Regions from separate parts of the Enterobacter sp. UPMP2060 genome, predicted to be linked through region 4. Evidence: predicted binding sites of a transcription regulator. Region 4 holds the regulator's gene; each other region holds the start of a gene.
What was found. Region 4 encodes PurR, which represses purine synthesis genes. Its sites were predicted from a motif close to CANGCAAACGTTTGCNTG; they were not measured.
Positions count from the first base shown of each region.

Region 1 (5,297 bases), on a different contig from region 4:
TACTGCTCTACAAAGCGCCTCTTTCCAAAACCGCCCAGATGCGTCTGCAGGTGCTGCGCGACAGCAACGACGGTTTTGTTATTGCGCAAAAAGACCTGGAGATCCGCGGCCCGGGCGAACTGCTGGGCACGCGTCAGACGGGTAATGCGGAATTCAAAGTAGCGGATTTGCTGCGCGATCAGGCCATGATCCCCGAGGTTCAGCGGCTCGCCCGCCATATTCATGAACGCTACCCCGAACAGGCGGCAGCGTTAATTGAGCGCTGGATGCCGGAAACCGAGCGGTATTCCAACGCCTGATCTCAGGCAAACATCGGCAGCATCAGGTACAGCTTGATCACCAGCGCGTTGACGATATCAATAAAGAACGCCCCAACCATCGGGACCACCAGAAACGCCATGTGCGATGGTCCGAACCGTTCGGTGATCGCCTGCATGTTGGCTATAGCCGTTGGGGTAGCCCCCAGACCAAACCCGCAGTGACCCGCTGCCAGCACCGCCGCATCGTAGTTTTTGCCCATCATGCGCCAGGTCACGAACATGGCGTACAGCGCCATAAACAGCGCCTGTACCGCCAGAATCGCCACCATCGGCAGCGCCAGCGAGGCCAGCTCCCACAGCTTGAGGCTCATCAGCGCCATCGCCAGGAACAGCGACAGGCAGACGTTGCCGAGCACCGATACCGCCCGTTCAAACACGCGGTAGAAGCCCATCAGCGCCAGACCGTTGCTCAGGATCACCCCGATAAACAGCACGCAGACAAACGTCGGCAGTTCAAACGCGGAACCCGCCAGCCATTGCGCAACCACTTTGCCCACGGTCAGGCAGATGGCGATCGTCGCGATAGTTTCAATCAGCACCAGCGAGGTGATGCTGCGGCCAACGTCCGGCTTTTCGAAGGCGGTCGGCACCAGCTCATCGTCCGGCCTGCCGTTCGGCGTGGTGGAGTGCTTAACCAGATACCGCGCCACCGGACCGCCAATCAGGCCACCCAGCACCAGGCCAAAGGTCGCACAGGCCATCGCCACTTCCGTCGCGTTTTCAAACCCATAGCGCTCGATGAACAGCTTGCTCCACGCGGCCCCGGTTCCGTGACCGCCCGAAAGAGTAATCGACCCCGCCAGCAGACCCATCAGCGGATCCAGCCCCAGCAGCGTTGCCATGCCGATGCCAATGGCGTTTTGCATCAGCAGCAGCCCCACCACCACAATCAGGAATACGCCGAGCACCTTACCGCCCGAGCGCAGGCTTGCCAGGTTGGCATTCAGGCCGATAGTGGCAAAGAAGGCCAGCATCAGCGGATCTTTCAGGGACATATCAAAATCGATTTCCCAGCCCATGCTTTTTTTCAGTATCAGCAGGGCCAGCGCCACCAGCAGGCCACCGGCGACAGGTTCAGGAATGGTGTATTTCTTCAGAAGGGAAACGCTATGTACCAGCTTGCGACCAAGCAGAAGAACCAGCGTTGCGGCAACAAGGGTCGACAACGTATCGAGATGAATCATAAAAGGCTCCTGTTATGCGCGTGTTCCATACACACGCGGCGTTATCCTGGGCCGGTTTGCGCTCTTCATGAGCCCCCGGCGCAAAAAGTGTAATTTTTTTTCCCCACGCGTTGTAGAAAACCTGCTCACAGCGGCAGATTTTCTTCCCTTTTTTTGCTGGCAATCGTTTGCTTTTACCAGGTGGTCAGATAAAATGCCCGCTTTTCCACCGTGGGATTGCCGCCGATGTCCGTTAACACCATAGAGTCGCCTGATGCGCAACCGATTGCGCAGAAGCAAAATAGCGAACTGATTTACCGCCTTGAGGATCGCCCGCCGCTGCCGCAAACGCTTTTCGCCGCCTGCCAGCATCTTCTGGCGATGTTTGTTGCGGTGATCACCCCGGCGCTGCTGATTTGCCAGGCGCTCGGTTTACCGGCGCAGGACACGCAGCACATTATCAGCATGTCTCTCTTCGCCTCCGGCGTGGCCTCGATTATTCAAATTAAAGCGTGGGGGCCGGTAGGGTCGGGATTATTGTCGATTCAGGGCACCAGCTTTAACTTCGTGGCACCGCTGATCATGGGCGGTACGGCGCTAAAAACCGGCGGTGCGGATGTCCCAACCATGATGGCGGCGCTGTTCGGCACCCTGATGCTGGCCAGCTGTACGGAGATGGTCATCTCCCGCGTTCTGCATCTGGCTCGCCGCGTCATCACCCCGCTGGTTTCTGGCGTCGTCGTAATGATTATCGGCCTGTCGCTGATTCAGGTGGGCCTGACCTCCATTGGCGGCGGTTATGCCGCAATGAGCGACCACACCTTCGGCGCGCCGAAAAACCTGCTGCTGGCGGGTGTCGTGCTGGCGATCATTATTCTGCTTAACCGTCAGCGTAATCCTTACCTGCGCGTCGCCTCGCTGGTGATCGCCATGGCGGCGGGCTACCTGCTGGCGTGGGCGCTGGGCATGCTGCCGGAGAACACCGCGCCGACCAACAGCGCGCTGATCACTGTCCCCACGCCGCTGTACTACGGTCTGGGCATTGACTGGGGCCTGCTCCTGCCGCTGATGCTGGTCTTTATGATCACCTCTCTGGAAACCATCGGCGATATCACCGCTACCTCCGACGTCTCCGAGCAGCCGGTGTCCGGCCCGCTGTACATGAAGCGTCTGAAAGGCGGCGTGCTGGCGAACGGCCTGAACTCGTTTGTCTCTGCGGTATTCAACACCTTCCCGAACTCCTGCTTCGGCCAGAACAACGGCGTGATCCAGCTGACCGGGGTTGCCAGCCGCTACGTCGGTTTTGTGGTGGCGCTGATGCTGATCGTCCTCGGCCTGTTCCCGGCGGTAAGCGGCTTTGTGCAGCACATTCCTGAGCCGGTGCTGGGCGGCGCAACGCTGGTAATGTTCGGGACCATCGCGGCCTCCGGCGTGCGTATCGTCTCCCGCGAGCCGCTGAACCGCCGCGCGATCATGATTATCGCCCTGTCGCTGGCCGTCGGTCTGGGTGTTTCCCAGCAGCCGCTGATCCTGCAGTTTGCGCCTGACTGGGTGAAAAACCTGCTCTCTTCCGGCATTGCCGCGGGCGGTATCACCGCTATCGTTCTGAACCTCGTTTTCCCGCCTGAAAAGAACTGATCCTCTTCACGGCAGGCAGCCAATGCCTGCCGTGACATCTAATTACACCATTCCCGCCTTGAGGATTGCGCATAAATCGTGCATAACTCCCTTATGTGCGTTTTGCGGGATGGAAGACCATGAAATTTATTGGAAAGCTCCTCATCTATCTTCTGGTAGCCCTGCTCATTGTGCTGCTGGCGTTCTACATTTTGCTCCAGACCCGCTGGGGCGCGTCTCAGGTCAGCAGCTGGGTGACGGTGAATACCGACTACGAACTCAGTTTCGACAAGATGAATCACCGCTTTTCGTCGCCTTCCCACATCATTCTGGAAAACGTCACCTTCGGTCGGGACGGTAAACCCGCCACGCTGGTAGCCAAAAAAGTCGATATCGGCCTGAGCAGCCGCCAGATAACCGATCCGTTGCATATGGACACCATCACCCTGTTCGACGGCACGCTGAATCTCTCGCCCCAGACGGCACCGCTGCCTTTCCAGGCGGATCGCCTGCAGCTGAACAACATGGCCTTTAACAGCCCGAATACTGAATGGGACTTGAGCGCGCAGAAGGTCACGGGCGGCGTCAGCCCGTGGCAGCCGGAAGCGGGCAACGTGCTGGGGAACAACGCGCAGATCCAGATGAGCGCGGGCTCGCTGACCCTGAACGGCGTACCGGCGACCAACGTGCTAATCGAGGGCCAGCTCAACGGCAAGGAAGTGGTGCTGAAAACGATTGGTGCCGACATGGCCCGTGGCTCGCTTACCGGCTCCGCCCTGCGCAACGCCGACGGGAGCTGGATTATCGACACGATGCGCCTGAATGAGATCCGCCTGCAGAGCGATAAAACGCTGATGGCGTTCTTCGCGCCGCTGGCCTCCATCCCTTCTCTGCAGATTGGTCGTCTGGACGTAACCGACGCCCGGCTTCAGGGCCCGGACTGGGCGGTGACCGATCTCGATTTAAGCCTGCGCAACCTGACTCTCAGCAAAGGCGACTGGCAGAGCCAGGAAGGCCGGCTGTCCATGAACGCCAGCGAGTTTATCTACGGCTCGCTGCATCTTTTCGACCCGATCCTGAATGCGGAGTTTTCCCCGCAGGGCATGGCGCTGCGTCAGTTCACCTCTCGCTGGGAAGGCGGCATGGTGCGCACGTCCGGTAACTGGCTGCGCGACGGTAAAGCGCTGGTGCTGGACGATGTTGCCATCGCCGGGCTGGAGTACACCCTGCCGCAGAACTGGAAAACGCTGTGGATGGAGCCTCTGCCGGAATGGCTGAACAGCGTCACGCTGCAAAAATTCGGCCTGAGCCGCAACCTGGTGATCGACATCGATCCCGCCTTCCCGTGGCAGATCACCTCTCTGGACGGCTACGGCGCAAACCTGCAGCTGGTGAAAGATCGCCAGTGGGGTATCTGGGGCGGTAGCGCAACCCTGAACGGCGCGGCGGCGACCTTTAATCGCGTGGACGTGCGCCGTCCGTCGCTGGCGCTGAATGCGAACGCCGCCACGGTGAACATTACCGAACTGAGCACCTTTACCGAGAAAGGCATTCTGGAAGCCACGGCGACGGTTTCTCAGCTGCCGCAGCGGCAGACCACGGTGAGCCTGAACGGGCGCGGCGTGCCGCTCAACGTGCTGCAGCAGTGGGGCTGGCCTGCGCTGCCGATTACGGGCGACGGCAATATTCAGCTCACCGCCAGCGGCAGCGTGCAGGCCAGCGCACCGTTGAAGCCAACGGTGAACGGCAAGCTGAACGCGGTAAATATGGATAAACAGCAGGTGCAGCAGACGATGACGGGCGGTGTGGTATCGACCGCACCCTCACCCCAGCCCTCTCCCTGAAAGGGAGAGGGAGCAAACCCTTCCCTCGCCCCTTTGGGGAGAGGGTTAGGGTGAGGGGAATTAAAGGTGAACCACCACCTCATTCCCCTCCGCTTTCACCACCACACCCCATTCGCTGCCCGCGTGTGAACCACCTTTTACGCCGCTCACCTTCTGTACGTTGCGCAAGCACACGGACCAGTTTTGCGCGTCTCCCGCGCCGGTAAAGGTCACGATATCGCCCCGACGTGACGCCTTCAGCGTAAACGCCACGGCCCCGTCCGCCGCAGGCACTTCGCTCACCGCCGTTGCGCCATCGTCCAGGTTAAACAGCTGGAAGGCCGTCCCCGCGTTCCACGCGTAGTCCGGCTTCT
Region 1 covers NZ_JBSKJQ010000010.1:26,038-31,334, reverse strand. Annotated here, with positions in the region: gene recG (ATP-dependent DNA helicase RecG) at 1-299, shown strand, start outside; gene gltS (sodium/glutamate symporter) at 302-1,504, opposite strand; gene xanP (xanthine/proton symporter XanP) at 1,730-3,121, shown strand; gene ACWKXN_RS17555 (AsmA family protein) at 3,241-4,944, shown strand; gene yicI (alpha-xylosidase) at 5,005-5,297, opposite strand, start outside.
Region 1: a site for PurR is predicted at 1,661-1,678, ahead of gltS (sodium/glutamate symporter). Genes of this name have one in related genera too.

Region 2 (5,297 bases), on a different contig from region 4:
CTGGGCATTGGCGATCTCTTTATCGATCATATCGTACAGCAGGCGGCGCGAGTTCTGCGGCGAGACCAGCAGATAGTCAAAGCTCACCGGACGGTACGGGTTTTCGATAAAGTTAAAGACCCGGCGCACTTCGTTAGTGATGCGGGCGTCGGCGGTTAAGAGCGAGTAGTCGGTATAAATTCGCGCCGTTTTCTCGTTAAAGTTCCCGGTACCGATGTGGGCATAACGCACTACATCGTCGCCCTCTTTACGGGAAATCAGGAACAGCTTGGCGTGAATTTTCAGCCCCGGCGCGGAGAAGATGACGTGCACACCGGCTTCCGTCAGACGGCGCGCCCAGTGGATGTTGGCCTCTTCGTCGAAGCGCGCCTGCAGCTCAACCACCACGGTGACCTTTTTGGCGTTGTGCGCCGCATGGATCATCGCGTCGATGATGCGGGAATCTTTTGCCACGCGGTAGATGTTGATTTTGATCGCCAGCACGCTCGGGTCGAACGAGGCCTGACGCAGCAGTTCGAGCACGTGCTCAAACGTGTGATACGGATAGTAAAGCAGCACGTCGCGTTCGCGAATGGCGTCGAATCCGTTGCGGAATTTATCGAACCACAGATGGCGCAGGCGCGGCAGCGGCTTGTTCACCAGATTGGCTTTGCCGACGTTCGGGAAGCCAATAAAGTCTTTAAAGTTGTGGTAACGACCGCCCGGCACGATGGAGTCATAGCGCGAAATGGTCAGTTTCTCGCGCAGCATCTCCACCATGGCGTCCGGCATATCGCGCTGATAGACAAAACGGACCGGCTCGGCCGTCAAGCGCTGTTTCAGGCTGGAGGACATCAGCTCCATCAGGCTGGCTTCCATCTCGTGCACCAGGTCATATTCGGCGTCACGGGTCATCTTCATCGAGTAGGCGTTTAACGCATCGTAATCGAAGAAGCCTTTGAAGATGTCGTCCAGGCAGTAGCGCAGGATGTTGTCCAGCAGGATCATCGGCTTGCGTCTGCGCGGGGTTTCCGGCGGCAGGTTCACAAAGCGCGGCACCTTGTCGGACGGGATCTCCAGCAGCGCGTAACGGATGGAATCACCGCGAATAATTTCCACCGCCAGGTAGGTGTAATCATCCTTCAGGAACTGAACCAGATCGGTTTCGCGGTTGATCAGAATCGGGGTAATGTGCTGGCGCAGATAGTGTTTGAAGTAGTGGCGCAGCCAGTTTTGTTGGTTAACGGAAAGCTGGCGTTCGTTAATCAGGAAGATTTGATTGCGCGCCATCTCCAGCAGCAGTTCGTTATACAGGCCGTCAAATTCCTGATCGGCTTTCAGCACGCGGGACTGGATTTTGCCCAGCAGATGCCGCGAGTGCGAGTTTAAGCCCTGTTCTTCGCTGATGATGATGCGTCTTTTCAGCTCGGCAAAGCGAACCTTGTAGAACTCATCCAGGTTGTTGGAATAAATGCCCAAAAAACGCATGCGCTCGATAAGCGGGTTACTTTTGTCTGCCGCTTCCTGGAGTACACGTTCGTTAAATGCTAACCAGCTTAGCTCTTTCTCGATATATAACTTTTCCTGACCCATTACAGCTCACACTCCAGTTCAATCACAGGACGTGGTAAATCCGTCTCGTCCTTATTATGGCGAGCATTTCCACGATATGTCCAACAGTGCCAGAAAAGTATGACAGTTATTTTTTTGTTGGGGATTTTAGAAGGTTGGAGAAGGGAATATCGGGTAATGCAATGAACAGGTCGGGTAAGCGCAGCAGCGCCACCCGACGTAACAAACTACTCTTCCGCCGCATAACCCTGCGGGGGTAACTTCACGCCGTCCAGCCAGGCTGCGCCGTCGCGCATCTCGAGACGCCCGTCGACAAACCAGCTGACCACCAGCGGGTAAATGGCGTGTTCCTGGGTCTGCACGCGTTCGGTCACGTCTTCTTCGCTGTCGCCGTCAAAGACCGGAACTTTGGCCTGCAGGATCACCGGACCGCCGTCCAGCTCGTCGGTAACGAAATGCACGGAGGTGCCGTGCTCCTCATCGCCGTTTTCCAGAACCTGACGATGGGTGTGCAGGCCGGGATATTTCGGCAGCAGGGAAGGGTGGATATTCAGCAGACGACCGGCGAAGTGTTCGACGAAGGCCGGGCTCAGAATACGCATATAGCCCGCCAGCACGACCACGTCCGGCGCGTAGGCATCAATCTCATGCACCAGCTCGCGGTCAAAGGCTTCACGCCCGGCGAACTGGCTGGCTTCCAGCGCGTGCGCGGGAATGTTCGCTTCCCGCGCGCGCTCAAGGCCGAACGCGTCGGCCTTGTTGCTGAAAACTGCCCGAATGGTGCCATTGATTTTCTTCTGCTTGCAGGCGTCTATGATGGCCTGCAAATTGCTTCCGTTGCCGGAAATGAGCACCACGATGTTTTTCATTCAATGACCACACGCTGTTCGGAATCGGAAGCTTTAATCGTACCGATTTTCCACGCGTTTTCACCTTTTTCAGTCAGCAGTTTAACCGCTTTATCCGCTTCGCTTGCCGGCAGGGCGATAACCATGCCCACGCCGCAGTTAAAGGTGCGGTACATTTCGTGAGAGCTCACGTTGCCTGCGGTCTGCAGCCAGTTAAACACGGCTGGCCACTGCCATGAGGATTCGTCGATCACCGCCTGGGTGTTGTCCGGCAGGACGCGCGGGATGTTTTCCCAGAAGCCGCCGCCGGTCAGGTGAGCGATAGCGTGAACGTCGACGTTCTCGATAAGCTCAAGCACGTTTTTCACGTAGATGCGGGTCGGCGCCAGCAGATGGTCAGCCAGCGGTTTACCGTCCAGCTCGGTGGTCAGCGGGTCACAGCCGCTCACTTCGAGGATTTTACGCACCAGGGAGTAGCCGTTGGAGTGCGGGCCGCTGGAGGCCAGCGCGATCAGCACATCGCCATCGGCCACTTTGCTGCCGTCGATAATTTCTGATTTTTCTACTACGCCGACGCAGAAGCCCGCGACGTCATAATCTTCGCCGTGATACATGCCCGGCATTTCTGCGGTTTCACCACCGACCAGCGCACAGCCGGACTGCAGGCAGCCTTCGGCGATACCGTTAATCACGCTGGCAGCGGTATCCACGTCCAGTTTGCCGGTTGCGTAGTAATCGAGGAAGAACAGCGGCTCTGCGCCCTGTACCACCAGGTCATTCACGCACATCGCGACCAGATCGATACCGATCGTGTCGTGACGTTTTAAATCCATCGCCAGGCGCAGTTTAGTGCCTACACCGTCAGTACCCGAGACCAGAACAGGTTCACGATATTTTTGCGGCAGCGCGCACAGTGCGCCGAAGCCACCCAGACCACCCATCACTTCCGGGCGGCGGGTTTTTTTCACCACACCTTTGATTCGGTCAACCAGCGCATTACCTGCGTCAATATCAACACCGGCATCTTTGTAGCTGAGAGAAGTTTTGTTGGTCACGGCTTAAATCCCCACGCGATTGCATAGCTAGTAAGAAAAATCGGCGCAATTCTAACAGTCCAGGCAAACGTTTGCGAGCCTATTCTGGACGTGGGGATCTTTTTTTCTGTGTACCTCGTGAATGCAGCCAAACTTGACTCTGTTCACGAAAATGAAACCGGTTTCTGAGAACTGCTTGCAACAGCTACGCCCTTTGCACATCATCGAAATGAAACCGGTTTCTGTAATTGTTTTTGCAGAAAATAACGCAGAATGAGGGAAAGCGAATGTCGGGATTTAAAGCAGGTTTTCTGTGGGGCGGGGCCGTTGCGGCGCACCAGCTGGAAGGCGGCTGGAAAGAGGGCGGCAAGGGCGTGAGCGTCGCCGATGTGATGACCGCGGGGGCGCACGGCGTGCCGCGTGAAATCACCAACGGCGTGCTGGAGGGGAAAAATTATCCTAACCATGAAGCCATCGATTTCTACCACCGCTATAAAGAAGACATCAGACTCTTTGCCGAGATGGGGTTCAAATGCTTCCGCACCTCTATTGCCTGGACGCGGATCTTCCCGAAAGGCGACGAGCTTGAGCCTAACGAGGCTGGCCTGAAATTCTATGACGATCTGTTCGACGAATGCCTGAAGTACGGCATCGAACCGGTTATCACCCTGTCTCACTTCGAGATGCCTTTCCATCTGGTTACGGAATACGGCGGCTGGCGCAACCGTAAGCTGATCGACTTCTTCGTTCGTTTTGCAAAAGTGGTGTTCCAGCGCTACCAGCATAAGGTGAAGTACTGGATGACCTTCAACGAGATCAACAACCAGGCTAACTTCCACGAAGACTTTGCGCCGTTTACGAACTCCGGGCTGAAGTACGCGCCGGGTGAAGACCGTGAGCCGGTGATGTTCCAGGCGGCGCACTACGAGCTCGTGGCCAGCGCCCTGGCGGTGAAGGCGGGGCGCGAGATTAACCCGTCGCTGCAGATTGGCTGCATGATTGCCATGTGTCCTATCTACCCGCTGACCTGCGCGCCGGACGATATGATGATGGCGATGAACGCCATGCACCGCCGCTACTGGTTCACCGACGTGCACGTGCGCGGCAAGTACCCGCAGCACCTGCTCAACTACTTCGAACGTCGCGGCTTCGCGCTGGATATAACCGAAGAAGATAAAGCCGCGCTGAAGCAGGGCTGCGTCGATTACATCGGCTTCAGCTACTACATGTCCTTCGCCACCAAGGCGACGGCGGACAACCCGCAGCTGGATTACGACGAAAGCAAGAGCCTGGTCTCTAACCCCTACGTGCAGAAATCCGACTGGGGCTGGCAGATTGACCCGGTCGGGCTGCGCTACTCCCTGAACTGGTTCTGGGATCACTACCAGCTGCCGCTGTTTATCGTTGAGAACGGCTTTGGCGCGATCGACGTGCAGGAGAGCGACGGCACGGTGAACGACCAGTACCGTATTGATTATCTGGCCGCCCATATCCGCGAGATGAAAAAAGCGGTGGTGGAAGATGGCGTGGAGCTGATGGGCTACACCCCGTGGGGCTGCATCGACCTGGTGTCTGCCGGTACGGGCGAAATGAAAAAACGCTACGGCTTTATCTTTGTGGATAAAGACAATGAAGGGAACGGCACGCTGAACCGCAGTAAGAAGAAATCGTTCGACTGGTATAAGCAGGTGATTGCGAGCAACGGCGAGAACCTGTAATTGTCGGGTGGCGCTAACGCTTACCCGACCTACACTACACGTAGGCCGCGTAAGCGCAGTGCCACCGGGCAGAACCCCGCACCCAAGCCGGAGTCTCGCCTCCGGTTTTTTTGTCTCTAAATCACTTTGCTTGATATACGTCAAGC
Region 2 covers NZ_JBSKJQ010000002.1:104,317-109,613, forward strand. Annotated here, with positions in the region: gene ppk1 (polyphosphate kinase 1) at 1-1,572, opposite strand, end outside; gene purN (phosphoribosylglycinamide formyltransferase) at 1,779-2,420, opposite strand; gene purM (phosphoribosylformylglycinamidine cyclo-ligase) at 2,417-3,454, opposite strand; gene ACWKXN_RS05925 (6-phospho-beta-glucosidase) at 3,721-5,151, shown strand.
Region 2: a site for PurR is predicted at 3,515-3,532, ahead of purM (phosphoribosylformylglycinamidine cyclo-ligase). Genes of this name have one in related genera too.

Region 3 (5,297 bases), on a different contig from region 4:
CAAGTTCGGCGGCCTGGGTCATTAAACGCAGATGACCGAGATGCAACGGCGTTTCCCGCACGCAGAGCACAAGAGGACGACGCTCCTTCAGCACCACATCCGCCGCGCGCGTCACCAGGGTGTCGGTATAGCTGTTCACAATGCCGGAGAGCGTTTTAATTGAACAGGGCAGGATAACCATGCCGGCCGTTTTAAACGAGCCTGAGGAGATGCTGGCGGCGATATCACGGGCATCGTGAACCACGTCCGCCAGTGCCTGAACATCGCGCAGGGAGAGATCGGTTTCCAGAGAGAGGGTTTGCCGCGCCGCCTGGCTCATCACCAGATGGGTCTCGACTTCCGCCACGTTACGCAGAACCTGTAACAGACGTACGCCGTAAATCGCGCCGCTGGCGCCGCTGAGCCCAACAATGAGTCGTTTCATGATTTTCGCCCTTACTGATTTCAGGGCAGACTGTGCAGGATTTTGCGGGGAGTTGCAAGTGAGGGCATAAGCCCTCACCTGCCGGACCATCAACCTTCGTTGTGCATCTCTAAGCTTTCAAGATCGTTCTGCATCTGGACGGCTTTCGAATCGTCGTTGCGCAGAGAATCAAGATAGTCGAGGTACTGCTGGTCAACGTCTTTGGTCACGTAAATACCGTTGAACACGGAGCATTCAAACTGCTGAATTTCCGGGTTCTCGGCACGCACCGCGTCGATGAGATCGTTCAGATCCTGGAAAATCAGGCCGTCGGCACCGATGATCTGGCGAATTTCATCCACTTCACGGCCGTGAGCGATCAGCTCGTTGGCGGTTGGCATATCGATGCCGTACACGTTCGGGAAGCGAATCTCTGGCGCGGCAGAGGCCAGGTACACTTTCTTCGCACCCGCTTCGCGCGCCATCTCGATAATCTGCTCAGAGGTGGTGCCGCGAACGATGGAGTCATCCACCAGCAGAACGTTCTTGTCGCGGAATTCCGCGCGGTTGGCGTTCAGCTTGCGGCGCACGGACTTACGGCGCAGGTGCTGGCCCGGCATGATAAAGGTGCGGCCAACGTAGCGGTTCTTCACGAAGCCCTGACGGTATGGCTTGTCCAGAATGCGGGCGATCTCCAGCGCGATATCGCAGGAGGTTTCCGGAATAGGAATAACCACGTCGATGTCGAGATCGTCCCACTCGCGGGCAATCTTCTCGCCCAGCTTGGTGCCCATGTTGACGCGCGCGCTGTAGACGGAAATCTTGTCGATGAAGGAATCCGGGCGGGCGAAGTAAACGTATTCAAACAGGCACGGGTTGCTGACCGGGTTATCGGCACACTGGCGGGTAAACAGCTGGCCCTTCTCGGTGATATAGACCGCTTCGCCCGGCGCAACGTCACGCAGGAATTCAAAGCCCAGGGTATCCAGCGCCACGCTCTCAGAGGCAACCATATATTCGGTACGGCCATCGCCAAGGTCGCGCTTGCCGAGTACCAGGGGACGAATGCCGTTTGGATCGCGGAAGGCGACCATGCCGTGACCGATAATCATCGCTACGCAGGCGTACGCGCCGCGGATCTGGCGGTTGGTCGCGGCAATCGCAGCAAAGATGTTGTCTGCTTCCAGCGGGTAGTGACGGAAGTTATCCAGCTCGCTGGCGAACACATTGAGCAGGATTTCAGAATCAGAGGTGGTGTTAATGTGGCGACGTTTCTCTTCGAACAGCTTTTTACGCAGCTCATGCGCGTTGGTCAGGTTGCCGTTATGAGCAAGGGTGATGCCATACGGTGAGTTGACGTAGAAAGGCTGTGCCTCGGAGGCGCTGGAACTGCCAGCAGTAGGATAACGAACGTGACCGATCCCCATATTACCTTGCAGACGCTGCATATGGCGGGCTTCAAACACATCGTTTACCAGGCCATTCGCCTTGCGTAAACGGAAGCAGTTGTTTGCATCAATGGTGATGATACCCGCAGCATCCTGCCCACGGTGCTGAAGCACCGTTAACGCGTCATAAATCGACTGGTTTACCGGCATGAAACCGGCGATACCGACAATACCGCACATTCGTCTTTTCCTCGTTAAGCCACATCTCAGGGTTTATGCCCTGGGCAAAAAACTCGACGAGCTTTGCAGATAGTCAAAGAACCATCTGATGATGAAGCTGAACTCTGGAATGAGCTGCGATTTCTGCCAGTCTTCGCTTTTGGAGAACCCGGTGAAGGTATCCAGGAAGAACAGGATCGCGGCTACAATCAGCACGCCTCGTAACGCCCCGAAACAGATCCCGAGCACCCTGTCCGTTCCTGACAGACCGGTTTTCTCGACCAGCTGACCTATCACGTAATTCACGATAGCGCCGACAATCAGCGTTGCGATAAACAGCACCGCGATGGCAATTCCGTTTCGGACCAGTTCATCTTCAAAGCCCGTGAACCAGACAGACAGGTAAGTGTAGTAATGACTGGCAACAAAGAAAGCACAACCCCAGGTTACCAGCGATAACGCTTCACGAACAAAGCCACGGATCAGGCTAACCAGACAGGAAAAACCAATCACCGCAATGATGGCGTAATCAATCCAGACCATATGTGTCCCACGATTTAACGCCCTGTCATCCAGTTCGGGGCGAATTCTAACAGAAAAAGAAAACGTTTGCGTAGGGATTTCCTTCCCGCGCGTAAATAAAAAAGGCGCTGAAAAAATGTTCAACGCCACGGTCCATTTGACGTCTCTGTGGACGTCTGCTCCCCCTCACCCCGGCCCTCTCCCTCAAGGGAGAGGGAGCAAACCACTCCGAGGTTGGGTAAGATCTTATCAGTTCGCGCTGTAGCCCATCACCACGCCGCTCAGGCCGGAGATCTGCTTCAGCTCACCGAGCGAACCTTTAAGCTTATCTTTGGACGCTTCTGGCCCCACGAGGATACGGGTAATTTTACCCTGCACCGGCGTGGAAGGTGAAGTGTAAACACGATATCCCGCACTGCGCAGTTTGCTCACGACCTCGTTAACTTTGTCGGCGTTTTTCAGCGCGCCGAGCTGCACAACGTACGCTTTTCCGGTCGGTGCCGCGTCTTGTTTTGCCGGCGGTGGGGTTTCTGATGCGGCAGCCAGCTGCTCTGCGGCTTTATCCCGCTGCGGTTTCGGCTGCGGTTTCTCAACCGGCTTCGGTTTTTCAACGGGTTTAGGCTGCTCTACCGGCACCGGATCGATATCGCTGCTGCTCGCTGCCGCCAGACGAGACGGATCGAGCGACGGTGCGGCGGCATCGCCTGCACGCACCTCTTCCGCCGCGCCTTCCGGCGGCTGAGCAGGCAGCGCCTGCGTCGCCGCTGGCAGCATATCCGGCTCATCGCGGTCACCCGGTTTCGGCACCAGCGGAATAGCGGCAAACTCGTCCTGATAATGCTTTTTCTGCCCGTCGAGCAGACCCGGGAGAATAATCACCCCGAGCGCGACCAGCACAATGGTTCCTGTTAAACGGTTCTGAAACTTACTCGCCACCGGTTCTCCCCGCGTCCATCACTTCCATGACATGTGCCACCGTGTGGAATGAACCACACACCAGCACGGTATCTTCTGGTTTAGCATCCGCCATCGCGGCATGCCAGGCCTGAGCCACGCTACTATAGATTGCGCCTTTGCCGAGATGTTCCATCAATTGCTCAGCCGTCGCGCCGCGCGGCCCCTCCAGAGGAGCACAATACCAGCTATCGACCACAGTCTCCATGCAGGCCAGCGTCCCGCCGATATCTTTATCATGAAGCATACCGATAACCGCCAGCACGCGCCCGGTTTTTGGTAACGATTTGAGACGTCCCGCGAGATACGCCGCCGCATGCGGGTTATGCGCCACGTCCAGAATCAGGCGCGGTGACTCGCTGACAATCTGGAAACGCCCGGGCAGAATTGCGCTCTGAATGCCGTCGCGAATTGCCTGCTCGCTGACCGCTAATCCGCTGGCGCGCAGTGCCGCCAGCGCGGTGGCCGCGTTCGGCTGCGGCACCTGCGGCAGCGGCAGATTGTCCAGCGCGCCCTGGGCATCGCTGAAGCGCCAGCCGTTATCCTGAACCTCATACTGCCAGTCAACGCCGCGGCGCAGCAGACGCGCGCCCTTCTCGTTTGCCACGTCAGCAATGGTGTGCGGCATGTCCGGCTCGCCGACCACGGCGGGTTTACTCGCCCGGAAAATACCGGCCTTCTCGCGGCCAATGCTTTCACGATCCGGTCCTAGCCAGTCGATATGGTCCAGCGCGATGCTGGTGACCACCGCCACGTCCGCATCCACCATATTGGTCGCATCAAGACGTCCGCCGAGGCCAACCTCAAGAATCACCACATCCAGCTGCGCCTGTTTGAACAGCCACAGAGCCGACAGGGTGCCGTATTCAAAATAGGTTAATGAGATCTCACCGCGCGCGGCTTCAATTTCCGCGAACGACGCCGTATGCGCCGATTCCGGCAGCTCGCTGTTCTGCACGCGAACGCGCTCGGTGTAGCGGACCAGGTGTGGAGAGCTGTACACGCCAACTTTGTAACCTGCGGCCATCAGGACAGATTCCAGCGTGCGGCAGGTAGTGCCTTTACCGTTGGTGCCCGCGACGGTGAACACGAAAGGTGCCGGTTTGAGCACATCAAGACGCGCGGCGACCTGGCTTACGCGCTCAAGCCCCATATCGATGGTTTTACTGTGCAGGTTTTCCAGATAAGAAAGCCACGCGGCCAGGGGCGACGTGGCTTGGGGAATGCTTTTATTTTCCATAATGCCCGGTTGTCATTAACAGATTAGAAAGCAAAAGGGCAGCGCCAACCGGCCCTGCCCTTTTCAGTTATCAGGCCTCGGGTTCCTGATCCGGTACCACCACACCTTCGCGCGGCTCATCCGGGTTCGGCGCTGGCAGATTCATCAGCTTCGCCAGAATGCTCGCCAGCTTCAGGCGCATTTCCGGACGGCGGACGATCATATCGATAGCGCCTTTCTCAATGAGGAACTCACTGCGCTGGAAGCCCGGCGGCAGTTTTTCACGAACGGTTTGCTCGATAACGCGAGGACCCGCAAAGCCGATCAGCGCTTTTGGCTCAGCGATGTTCAGGTCGCCCAGCATCGCGAAGCTCGCGGAGACGCCGCCCATGGTTGGGTCGGTCAGCACGGAGATGTACGGAAGACCGCGCTCCTGCATTTTCGCCAGCGCAGCAGAGGTTTTCGCCATCTGCATCAGCGACATCAGCGCTTCCTGCATACGCGCACCGCCGGAGGCTGAGAAGCAGATCAGCGGACAGTTGTCTTCCAGCGCCTGCTCAACGGCACGCACGAAGCGCGCACCGACCACGGA
Region 3 covers NZ_JBSKJQ010000002.1:259,598-264,894, reverse strand. Annotated here, with positions in the region: gene ACWKXN_RS06720 (UbiX family flavin prenyltransferase) at 1-424, opposite strand, end outside; gene purF (amidophosphoribosyltransferase) at 514-2,031, opposite strand; gene cvpA (colicin V production protein) at 2,065-2,553, opposite strand; gene dedD (cell division protein DedD) at 2,782-3,468, opposite strand; gene folC (bifunctional tetrahydrofolate synthase/dihydrofolate synthase) at 3,458-4,726, opposite strand; gene accD (acetyl-CoA carboxylase, carboxyltransferase subunit beta) at 4,797-5,297, opposite strand, start outside.
Region 3: a site for PurR is predicted at 2,609-2,626, ahead of cvpA (colicin V production protein). Genes of this name have one in related genera too.

Region 4 (5,297 bases):
AAACGCACCGATATTCACGGAAGATGAAAGTCCCGGCGCCTCGTGCGCCACACGCATCACGCGCATCTGCAGCGGCGGCACCACGGCGAAAGTGGCGGCTCCCCAGACGACCATCGCAACCGCGGCCCCAAACTCATTACGCGCCAGCCATGGAATGGCAACCATGATGACAATCAGCAGGGTTAAGAAGCCCTTCAGCGTCCCGCTCACGGAACGGTCGGCAAATTTCCCGCCGAGATAGTTGCCAATCGAGAAGCCCACGCCAATCAGCACCAGCATCGCGGTAACGAAGAGAGGCGTTGCGTGGGTGATATCGTGCAGTACCGGTGAAATATAGGTGTAGAGGGTAAACATCGCCCCTGCCCCCAGCACGGTGGTGAGCAGCGCGGAGAGCACCTGCGGGCGCATCAGCACCGCCAGCTCTTTACGCACTTCCGGACGTTCTCCGGCATTGCCTTTCGGCAGGGAGAAGAACAGCGCCACCATTGCAACCACGCCCAGCCCGGCCGTCGCCAGGAAAGACATACGCCAGCCGATCGCTTCTCCCAGCCAGGTTGCCGCAGGCACCCCGCCGATATTGGCAATCGTCAGCCCCATAAACATGGTTGCCACGGCGCTCGCCTGCTTGTGTTTTGGCACCACGCTGGCAGCCACGACCGACCCCAGCCCAAAGAACGCGCCGTGGTTAAGGCTGGTCAGAATGCGCGACAGCATCAATGTGGTGTAGTCCGGCGAAATGGCCGAAAGCACGTTGCCCAGGGTGAAAATCGCCATCAGGAAAATCAGCGCATTGCGGCGCGCGCGGTGCGAAAGAAGAAGGGTCATCAGCGGCGCCCCTACCATCACGCCGATAGCGTAGGCGCTGATTAACATCCCTGCCGCAGGGATAGAGACATCTACGCCCCGGGCAATAACAGGAAGTAACCCCATTGGGGAGAATTCAGTGGTGCCAATCCCAAAAGCGCCAATCGCCAGGGCCAGCAGGGGAAAATTGATTTTCATGCGTCAACTCCGGATGCCGTGTCATGTGGTGACACAGAACAAAGAAGCAGAAAGCATAACATCAATCACAAAAAATGAGAAGTTAACAAAATGGCAAAAGATTTTTGCCAGAGAAGTAACAATCCGGGGAGTCGGGAGGGAGAAGGCTCTCCCTCCGCGTAAATCAGTGCAGCGCAGCCGTCAGACCGGCCGCAACAATCAGAGCCAGCACAACAATGGTGGTGAACAGCGAAAACTTAAGATCGGAACTCATCAATTTTTCTCCTTTTAATCCCCACACGAAAAGTGAGCTTGCTCATTTTTGCACAGATTACGTCAAAAATCTTCCTGGATTTATACTGATAACCACTTTACCTCTTCCCCTTTTCATCAAGATAGGACAAAATTCCACGCTAAATTTATTAGCGTACCGGCCATTGACCCCCTCCTGACGTCCCGTGTCGTTTTCCCGGCGTGCCGCAATTCAAGATTGCGAGATAAGGGTGAGAGAAGGCAAACGTTTACCTTCAAGTTTTTCAGGAGCTTAGGATATGGTCTGGAGTGACATTTAATGGCAACAATTAAAGACGTAGCAAAACGCGCAAACGTTTCCACTACAACCGTATCACATGTAATTAACAAAACCCGCTTTGTGGCGGAAGAGACGCGCAACGCCGTCTGGGCAGCGATCAAAGAGCTGCACTATTCGCCAAGTGCGGTTGCGCGTAGCCTCAAGGTTAATCACACCAAGTCCATTGGATTGCTGGCGACCAGCAGTGAAGCGGCCTATTTTGCCGAGATCATTGAAGCGGTCGAAAAGAACTGCTTCCAGAAAGGCTATACCCTGATTCTGGGCAACGCGTGGAACAGCATTGAAAAACAGCGCGCCTACCTGTCGATGATGGCGCAAAAGCGCGTTGATGGCCTGCTGGTGATGTGTTCCGAGTACCCGGAATCCGTGTTGTCGATGCTGGAAGAGTATCGCCATATTCCGATGGTGGTGATGGATTGGGGCGAAGCGCGCGCAGACTTTACCGATTCCGTTATCGATAACGCCTTTGAAGGCGGCTATATGGCCGGTCGTTATCTGATCGAACGCGGTCACCGCGAGATTGGCGTGATCCCCGGTCCGCTGGAGCGCAACACCGGCGCGGGCCGTCTGGCCGGTTTTATGAAAGCGATGGAAGAAGCGTTGATCAACGTGCCGGAAAACTGGATTGTGCAGGGCGACTTTGAGCCGGAATCGGGCTACCGCGCGATGCAGCAGATCGTCTCCCAGCCGCACCGTCCGACCGCCGTGTTCTGCGGGGGCGACATCATGGCCATGGGCGCGCTCTGCGCTGCCGACGAGCTGGGCCTGCGCGTACCGCAGGATATTTCCGTGATCGGCTATGACAACGTGCGTAACGCGCGTTTCTTCACCCCGGCGCTGACCACCATTCACCAGCCGAAAGATTCGCTGGGCGAAACGGCCTTCAATATGCTGATGGACAGGATCGTCAACAAGCGCGAAGAGTCGCAGTCTATTGAAGTTCACCCGCGTCTTATCGAACGCCGTTCCGTTGCGGATGGTCCGTTCCGCGACTACCGTCGTTAATCGCTTTACGGGGCCAGCTATGCTGGCTCCCGTAACCATTCCCGGTTCAGCGTTTCGCTGTCTCCCAGATAATCCAGCAGCCAGGCCATCGCAGGCGAGACGTCATTTTGCTGCCAGGTGAGGCAGCAGGCCGCATCCGGGAACGGATTCTCCAGCGTCAGCTCAACCCACTCTCCGGTATCGATGCGCGGACGCGCGAAATGAACGGGCACCATCGCGACGCACAGCCCGGCGCTGAGGCACGTCGCCGACGATTCCCAGTCAGGGGCCACCACCCGCCGCTGGTTGTCCAGAAGCCAGGTGATACGCTTGGGCAATGAACGGGACGTATCCTCCAGCACCAGCGACGGCCAGTTGCGCAGCGTGTCATCGCTGAGCGGCCCTTCCATCGCCGCCAGCGGATGATCGCTTGCCACCACGCATTTCCAGCTCAGCATCCCCATATCGCGAAAAGCGTAACGTCCCCCGACCGGGATCGCCTGCGTGGCCCCAATCGCCATCTCTGCCCTGCCGTCCGCCAGCGCATCCCAGACGCCGTTAAACACCTCCTGCGAGACCCGCAGCTCGACGTCAGAAAAATGACGGTAGAAATCGACGATCATCTGCCGGGTGCGTTCCGGCTTAACGATATTATCCACCGCGATGGAAAGGTGTCCCCGCCAGCCGTTAGCGATCTGCTGACACTGTTCGCGGGTGATCTGCATTTTTTTGATAACAGAACGCCCTTCCTTCAAAAACCACGCGCCTGCGGGCGTTAATTCCACATCACGATGCCGCCGTTCAAACAGCGGAACCGCCAGCCACTCCTCCAGCTGGCGCACCGTGTAGCTGATTGCCGAAGGGACGCGGTGCAGCTCCTGCGCCGCACCGCTAAAGCTGCCGTTACGCGCAACAGCATCGACCACTTCAAGAGAATAATCTGACCACATTTTCTGCCTGCAAAATTTTTGAATGCACCAGCCAAATATTAGCGTTTCACAAGCAGCTTTGCACTCCCTACACTCAGCGCCAATGTATACCTGCCTCCTCAGGAGAATAAAATAATGCAACCCAGGAACGGTTTTTTAGTCTGGCTCGGCGGCTTAAGCGTGCTGGGCTTTTTGGCCACCGATATGTACCTGCCGGCGTTTGCCGCCATGCAGGAAGATTTACAAACGCCGGCTGCCGCCATCAGCGCCAGCCTGAGTTTATTCCTCGCCGGCTTTGCCTTCGCACAGCTGCTCTGGGGACCGCTCTCGGATCGCTTTGGTCGTAAACCGGTGCTGTTGCTGGGCCTGGCCATTTTTGCCGTGGGCTGCCTGGGAATGTTATGGGTTCGCGATGCCACCTGGCTGCTGGTGCTGCGTTTTATTCAGGCCGTGGGCGTCTGTGCCGCGGCCGTGACCTGGCAGGCGCTGGTCACCGACTATTACCCTGCTAACCGCACAAACCGTATCTTCGCCACCATTATGCCGCTGGTGGGCCTCTCACCTGCCCTCGCTCCCCTGCTGGGCAGCTGGATCCTCGCGCATTTCGACTGGCAGGCCATTTTCGCCACGCTGTTTGCCATTACCCTGGTCCTGATGCTGCCGGCGTTCGCCCTTAAGCCAGCGCATAAAAAAGAAGCGCATGCAGACGCGAAGCCGATTACCTTCACTTCCCTGCTCAGCGCCAAAGCGTATCGCGGGAATGTCCTGATCTATGCCGCCTGCTCGGCAAGCTTCTTCGCGTGGCTCACCGGCTCGCCGTTCATTCTGCACGATATGGGCTACAGCCCGGCAGCCATCGGCCTGAGCTATGTTCCGCAGACCATCGCGTTCCTGGTAGGCGGGTACGGCTGTCGCGCGGCGCTGCAAAAGTGGGAAGGTCAGCAGATGCTGCCGTGGCTGCTGGTGCTATATGCGCTGAGCGTTATCGGGACCTGGGCCGTTGGCTTTATTCCTGGCGCCGGTCTGGCCGAAATTTTGATCCCATTCTGCGTGATGGCCGTTGCGAACGGGGCGATTTACCCTATCGTTGTAGCCCAGGCGCTGCGTCCCTTCCCGCAGGCAACAGGCCGCGCCGCCGCGCTGCAGAATACCCTGCAGCTGGGGCTGTGCTTCCTGGCAAGCCTGGTTGTATCGGCGCTGATTGCCACGCCGCTCCTGACCACCACCAGCGTGATGCTGGTGACCGTTGCGCTGGCGGTGTTGGGCTATCGCATGCAGGCCTCCGCGCAGCGTGAGCAGGAAAAGAGTGCTCAGGTTGAAACGTCACATGCCTGATTGCGCCAGAAATCATGTTAATTTTCAGTGATTAGGTTGCTAAGAATTTTCTATTGAATCACCAAATTTTGAGGCCTATACTAAATTTGGTTCGATTAAATACGATAAATATTAATTGTTAACGGGAGCCGGAGTGCTCCCGTTTTACCATGGAAGGCATTTCGGCAAGGGTTATCTCCCTTCCTCTGTTCTACGTCGGATACTAGCCTCGCGGTATTTACCGTGAGATTTCTCACAAACCAAAAAAAGCGTCTACGCTGTTTTAAGGTTCTGATCACAGTAGGGTGATGGAGAAGCTATGAGTTCATCGTGTATAGAAGAAGTCAGCGTTCCGGACGATAACTGGTCCCGGATCGTCAGTGAACTGTTAGGTCGAGCAGGCATCACTATCAATGGATCATCGCCATCCGATCCTCAGGTTAAACATCCCGACTTTTTTAAACGCGTGCTGCGAGAGGGATCGTTAGGCCTGGGAG
Region 4 covers NZ_JBSKJQ010000001.1:751,360-756,656, reverse strand. Annotated here, with positions in the region: gene ACWKXN_RS03740 (MFS transporter) at 1-1,002, opposite strand, end outside; gene cydH (cytochrome bd-I oxidase subunit CydH) at 1,166-1,255, opposite strand; gene purR (HTH-type transcriptional repressor PurR) at 1,553-2,578, shown strand; gene punR (DNA-binding transcriptional activator PunR) at 2,596-3,507, opposite strand; gene punC (purine nucleoside transporter PunC) at 3,622-4,821, shown strand; gene cfa (cyclopropane fatty acyl phospholipid synthase) at 5,120-5,297, shown strand, end outside.